DNA from 2 places in the Ornithinibacillus proteolyticus genome. Region 1 is predicted to be linked to the other one. Evidence: a T-box and tRNA genes for the amino acid it is inferred to sense, from the RefSeq annotation. Region 1 holds a T-box; the other holds one or more tRNA genes.
The links. The T-box of region 1 lies ahead of glyQ (glycine--tRNA ligase subunit alpha). A T-box ahead of a tRNA ligase gene usually reads a tRNA of that ligase, here a tRNA-Gly.
Positions count from the first base shown of each region.

Region 2: it has a tRNA-Gly gene. The T-box ahead of glyQ (glycine--tRNA ligase subunit alpha) is inferred to sense a tRNA for this amino acid. The anticodon was not compared.

Region 1 is NZ_JBCPXV010000003.1:78,340-81,769, forward strand. It holds gene glyS (glycine--tRNA ligase subunit beta) at 1-1,071, opposite strand, end outside; gene glyQ (glycine--tRNA ligase subunit alpha) at 1,071-1,949, opposite strand; T-box leader at 2,134-2,310, opposite strand; gene recO (DNA repair protein RecO) at 2,365-3,108, opposite strand; gene AAIB49_RS03000 (YqzL family protein) at 3,135-3,287, opposite strand.
Region 2 is NZ_JBCPXV010000020.1:8,680-12,109, forward strand. It holds gene dat (D-amino-acid transaminase) at 17-889, opposite strand; tRNA gene AAIB49_RS10700 (tRNA-Gly) at 1,493-1,566, shown strand; gene queG (tRNA epoxyqueuosine(34) reductase QueG) at 1,709-2,860, shown strand; gene AAIB49_RS10710 (methylated-DNA--[protein]-cysteine S-methyltransferase) at 2,872-3,387, shown strand; gene AAIB49_RS10715 (amidase domain-containing protein) at 3,430-3,430, shown strand, end outside.

The DNA of each region.
Region 1 (3,430 bases):
AATAGTTCCTAGTTTTTCCTGGAAAACAACATTCTTTAATTTTTCCTGGTAAAAATTGATTGTCTGCTTCTGATCCTCTTCATAGAAAAATTGCGCATCAGACAATCTGGCTCTCAATACTTTTTCATTTCCTTTAATTACTGTTTCAATAGCATGGCTATCTCCATTACGGACCCCTACAAAGTAAGGTAGCAATTCCCCAGAATTAGATTTAACTGGGAAATAACGTTGATGTTCCTTCATGGACGTTACTAACACTTGTTCAGGTAATGGAAGAAATTCCTTTTCAAATGATCCAACAAATACTGTTGGATATTCAACTAGGTTCTTTACTTCCTCTAATAGATCTTGTTCGATAGGCACTTGAAAGTCATGCTCATTCTCTATTTGTTTAATCCCATCAAGAATCATTTTCTCTCTCTCATCTGCATCGACAATGACAAAGCTATCTTTCATTTTTTCCTTATACTCTAAAGGAAGTTGAATCGTAATTTTATCACCTAAGAAACGATGTCCAAATGTTTCATTATTAGTTTGCACTTGTGCAATAGTAAACGGTATGATTTCCTTATCATAAAGCGCTACTAACCAGCGAATTGGTCTAGCATATCTCATGGATTGCTCGCCCCAACGCATGTTTTTGCCAAATTGGATAGACTCAATGATACGCTTAAACTCTGGTAATATTTCCTTTGTTGGTTTCCCTTCAATTACTTTCTTAACAAATATATAAGTAGTACCCTTTATATCCTTTGTATAAATATCATCTACTGATTTACCTTGTCCTTTAGTAAAACCAATAGCAGCCTTCGTCCAATTACCAGCTTCATCTTTGGCAATTTTAATAGCGGGTCCCTTTGCTTCTTCCTCAATAGTAGCTTGATTTTCATCCATATCTTGAATAAAAATTGCTAGCCTTCTAGGGGTTGAATAGGTTTCGATTCCTGTATAAGTAATCCGTTGTTCCTCTAACCAGCTTCTTGTTTTATCTTCCAATTGCTTTTCAGCATCATCAATAAATCGTGCTGGAAGTTCTTCTAGACCTATTTCAAACAACACATTCTTAGCCATTATTTTTCCTCCTTCTTAAGCATAGGGAATCCTAAACGTTCTCGTTCAGCAACATAAGCTTTTGAAATGTTACGTGCTAGATTTCGAATTCTTGAAATGTATCCAGTTCGTTCTGTTACTGAGATTACACCTCTTGCATCTAACAGGTTAAACGTATGGGAACATTTCAGTACGTAATCATAAGCAGGGAAAATAAGTCCTTTTTCCATCGTTTTTTGTGCCTCTTCTTCATACATTGTAAATAAGGTAAATAGCATATCAACATTAGATTCTTCAAATGTATAAGTTGAATGCTCAAATTCTGGTTGTTTAAAGATATCTTTGTAAGTAAAGCCCTCTGTCCATTCTAAATCAAATACATTCTCTTTATCTTGAATATACGATGCTAGTCGCTCAATTCCATACGTTAATTCAACGGTTACCGGATTCGCTTCTAACCCGCCAATTTGTTGGAAATACGTAAATTGCGTAATTTCCATTCCATCAAGCCATACTTCCCAGCCAAGGCCAGCTGCTCCAAGAGTTGGATTTTCCCAGTTATCTTCTACAAATCGAATATCATGTTCTAGTGGATTGATCCCTAAAGCCTTTAAAGAATCTAAATATAGTTCCTGGATATTATCTGGAGAAGGCTTAATCACAACCTGGAATTGATGATGCTGATACAGACGGTTTGGGTTTTCCCCATATCGTCCGTCATCTGGTCTACGGGACGGCTCTACATAAGCAACTCTCCATGGCTCTGGACCAAGACTACGTAGTAATGTCATCGGGGACATTGTGCCAGCACCTTTTTCAACATCATAAGCCTGCATTAAAATACAGTTCTGTTCTGACCAAAACTTTTGCAATGTTAAGATCATATTTTGAATATTCATGAATACTACCTCCGTTTAGTTTTTTTAGGATAATCTAATAAAAAAGAGAGTGACATAAGCGTTCCTATCGCTTTACTCATAAAACACGAATCTCCATCGTAAGGATAAACAACCGGTACTATGGCCGGGAACCACTTACTCTAAATCAAAAAACCCGTCCCTATGCCTATAAATAGCTTATAGACATAGGGACGGGTTTAAATCCGCGGTTCCACCCTATTTGCTTTATTGATTCATAAAGCCACTTTACTCGTTCATGCTCCAGAGCGCCATTCCTAACTGCCCCAATACCCAGCTCTCACCACCCTGGATTCGCTACTAATGGTAAACAGAAAGTACTCTTCTCTTTCATCACAATCTATCAAATATGTATCATATTACTTTATTCATGTGGTATTTGTCAATATAAAGGTCATTATTGCAGCTTATCAAGCTGATTAAGAAATTTTCTAGTCTTTAAATAATACCCTCCATAGCGGTCATAGTAATTATCTAACAACCCTCGTAACAATAGCTTGTTTTCTTCTTTAACCGATACATTGCCTACTCTTTCTAATCCAACACTGGAGAAAATATATAATAGCTTTACGACCGAATTCGATAACGGAACAGACTCCGGATCGAAATGACGACATTTCGAACAAAGTAAGCCACCTTCTATCATAGAAAAGGTAAAGGGAGGATTTTTCTCACCACAATGTGCACAACAGTCCACCGTAGGAGCAAAACCTCCGACCCGATATAACTTCATTTCATACATCATGAGTGGTATATCGACGTCATGATGATTACTTATCCATTCCAACGTCTCCGTTAATTGTGTATAAATCTCTAAATTAGGTACATGTTCATCAAGCAGCTTATCTGTCAGCTCCATTAAATAGGCAGCATAGGCCGTCTTTATAATGTCCTCTCGAATAGTTCGGTATGAATCAATAATTTCTCCCTGTTGTATATTGCTTAAACCTTTATTAAGATAAAGAAAAAATTGACCATAAATGAATGGCTGCGTAACAGCAGCCATCCTGCTTTTAGGTTTCTTTGCACCTCTTGCAATTGCAGAAAATTTACCTATTTTTTTACTGAATATCGTAACAATTTTATGTGTTTCACCATAGTCTTTTGTTTTTATTATGATACCATCTATTTTCTCTAGCATACATAGTCCCCTTTATTCACTGCATGCTACATATTTGAATCAACCGGTAAGTTCTCCAGATTATTTTCTGAGCCATTTTCTAAATTTAGCTCTTGAGGTTCACTTTCTAACTCTTTCATCAATAAATAGGTCTCAATATTTCCTGTTTGACTAAATAATTTCCATACTAAGTCGATCACAAGAAAACACACCTTTCTTTATACTTTTCTACAAGTATCTTTTCTAAGTTAGAATACTGCTTACTTCCTAAATTAATCTGGATACATAGGTTGCATGACAGGCAATCCATGTTCCGGATATGCTTATCTTCTCCACTCTAAGA
Region 2 (3,430 bases), on a different contig from region 1:
ATAAGACAGCCGTTCATTATGCGTTTGCTATGATGTTTTCGTTTATATTGGCATCTTTCTCGTATGCTGCTTGTAGCTTTCTTGTTATTTCACCAGGCTTTCCGTCTTGAACTAGTTTCCCGTCTACCTGAACAATAGGCATAACCTCGGAAGTACTGCTAGATAAGAAGAGTTCATCAGCTTCTGTCATTTCCTCTAAGGTAAAAGCTTCCTCGATAAATGGAATGGATAATTTATCGACGAATCGTTCAATTGCCATCCGAACACACCCATGTAAGATGTTGTTTGTTGCAGGATGTGTATAGATCGTGCCGTTTTTAACTAAATAAACATTCGCAGCAGAGCATTCCGTTACCCGACCATTTCGATGAAGGATTGCCTCATAACAGCCATGCTCTTTTGCTTCTTGCTTAGCCATGACATTAGGTAATAGATTCAAGCTTTTTATAAAACAATGCTCCCAACGGATATCACGGTGGGTAATGACCTGAACGCCGTTTAGTAAAGCTTCTAGATTACGAGCAAGAGGCTGTACATAGGCATAGACATTTGGTTCCACATCGGTCGGGAAGACATGGTCACGAGGTGCTGAACCTCTGGATACTTGCATATATACCTTTCCATCTTCTGTTACATTGTTACGTTCTAATAATTCTAATAGTAATTTTTTTAATTCCTCTTTAGATTGCGAGAGTTTAATTTTAATAGCTTCTGTAGAACGATATAATCGATCGATATGTTCATCTAATAAGTAATAGTTTCCTTTGTATACTCGAATAACTTCATATATACCATCGCCAAACTGAAGTGCGCGCTCTTCAATAGGAAATTTTAAACTGTCACGATGGATAAATTTAGCTTGTGATAAGATTACTGGAAATAAAGACAACGCTATTCCCCTCCTTAGTGTTATGACTATTTTATTACTTCCGTATAGTATTGTAAATGATTGTTTTTAGATAATATTCGTATTATTAAAATGGGTTAGACTTGGGAGGGAATGGGGTTTAGAGTTCTGTTTCATACCGACAAAATTGTACAAATTAGCGATAATATTTACAAAAACTATAGAAAAAATTAAAATTTTCCTTGCATCCTGTCGAAAATGTTGCTATAATAATTTTTGCATTCACAAAACATTGTCAATATGTGTGAGTAGTCATAATATACTATATACACTTAATGCGGGTGTAGTTTAATGGTAAAACTCTAGCCACGAGCGAAACATCTACCGAATAACCTACGAGTTGCCCCGAGGAATATGCTTCCTCGAAAAACTAGTAGACGCAGGGGCATGACTTGCGTGAGTAATTATTAAAGTAAATATATAAACTTGATGCGGGTGTAGTTTAATGGTAAAACTCTAGCCACGAGCGAAACATCTACCGAATAAGCTACGAGTTGCCCCGAGGAATATGCTTCCTCGAAAAACTAGCAGACGCAGGGGCATGACTTGCGTGAGTAATTATTAAAGTAAATATATACACTTGATGCGGGTGTAGTTTAATGGTAAAACTCTAGCCTTCCAAGCTAATGTCGTGGGTTCGATTCCCATCACCCGCTCCATACATATGTCCTAACGCAGTGTCTCGTAATTACTTACGAGATGTTGCGTTTTTACTTTTCTTCTACAATAATTCCTCAGAATACTTAACAAAACAATTTCCACGTAGTATGGTAAAGATAATCAGAGAAGGGAGGCGTGGCGATGAATACCGACCAGCTTAAACAGGAAATTATTGACTACAGTAAAGAAATTGGTATTGATAAGATTGGCTTCACAACGGCTGATGTGTTCACGGAACTAAAAGAGCGGTTGAAGCGACAGCAAGAGCTAGGGTATCAATCGGGTTTTGAAAAAGGTACCAATGAAGAACGAACGGAGCCAAAACGATTGTTGCCTGAAGCCCAATCCATCATTTCTATTGCCATGGCATACCCTTCCCGGATGAGAAAAGATGCACCTAAGAGTAGGAAGGAAGAACGGAGAGGTTTTTTCTGTCGTGCATCATGGGGGATGGATTACCATGATGTTCTTCGGGACAGACTACAGAAATTAGAACGATTTATCCATGAAAAAGTAACGGATGCTGTTACAAAGGTGATGGTGGACACGGGAGAGTTATCGGACCGTGCCGTAGCAGAGCGTGCAGGAGTTGGCTTTACAGGTAAAAACACCTTGCTGATTACCGAAGAATTTGGTTCCTTTGTATATTTAGGGGAGCTCATTACCAATATTCCATTCATACCAGACAGCCCGATAGAGGATGGTTGTGGAGATTGTCGTAAATGTATTGATGCATGTCCAACTGGAGCGATTGTTCAAGGGGGACAATTGAATGCACAGCGTTGTATTGCTTTTCTAACGCAAACAAAGGATTTTCTTCCTGAAGAGTTTCGTTCCAAGCTTGGAAATCGCGTCTATGGCTGTGACACATGTCAGTTAGTTTGTCCGAAGAATCAGAAGGTCGATTTTCATCATCATCCAGAATTTGAACCTGAAGATGATATTGCTAAACCACTACTTAAACCAATGCTGACCATATCCAATCGGGAATTTAAAGAACAGTTTGGCCATATTTCAGGTTCTTGGCGCGGAAAAAAACCGATTCAACGAAATGCGATCATTGGACTTGGTCATTATAAGGATAAAACGGCAGTAGACGAATTAATTTCCATTATGAATAATGACCCGCGTCCGGTAATTCGTGGTACAGCAGCATGGTCCCTAGGTAAAATCGGAACAGAGGAAGCATTTGATGCAATAACAAAAGCAATGGAAAAAGAATCGGATCAGGATGTGCTTTTTGAAATGGAAAAGGGCTTAGCATTTCGTGAAGTACAATCATCTAAAGGATAGGTGAATGGATTATGGTAACGATTTATTATGGTGAAATTGACACACCAATCGGAAAGTTACTCATTTTGACGGACGGGGAACAACTATACCGCATTGATTACGGAACATTTTCTGAGAATGAATCGAAGGTAATAAATTGGCTGGAAAAGCATATTCCACATACTTCCCTTGTTCATGGTGAAGCAAAGGTTGCTCCAATAAAGGACCAGCTTGTTGCGTATTTTCAAAAGGATAGGAAAGAATTCACATTCCGATTTGCCTTCTATGGGACTGCCTTTCAAAAGAAAGTGTGGCAAACACTGGTTGATGAGATTCCTTTTGGAAAGGCAAAAACGTATAAGGATATTGCAATAGCTATTGGAAATCCAAAGGCTGTCCGTGCAGTTGGAGGAGCGATAAACAAGAATCCTTTTTCCATTGTCGTTCCTTGTCATCGTGTCCTCGGATCTGATGGCAGACTTGTGGGTTATAATGGTGGATTGGATAAGAAAGAATATTTATTAAAACACGAAGAAATTTTATCTTAGACACGCCTTCCCTCCATATATATTGTAGTGGAGGGGTTTTATA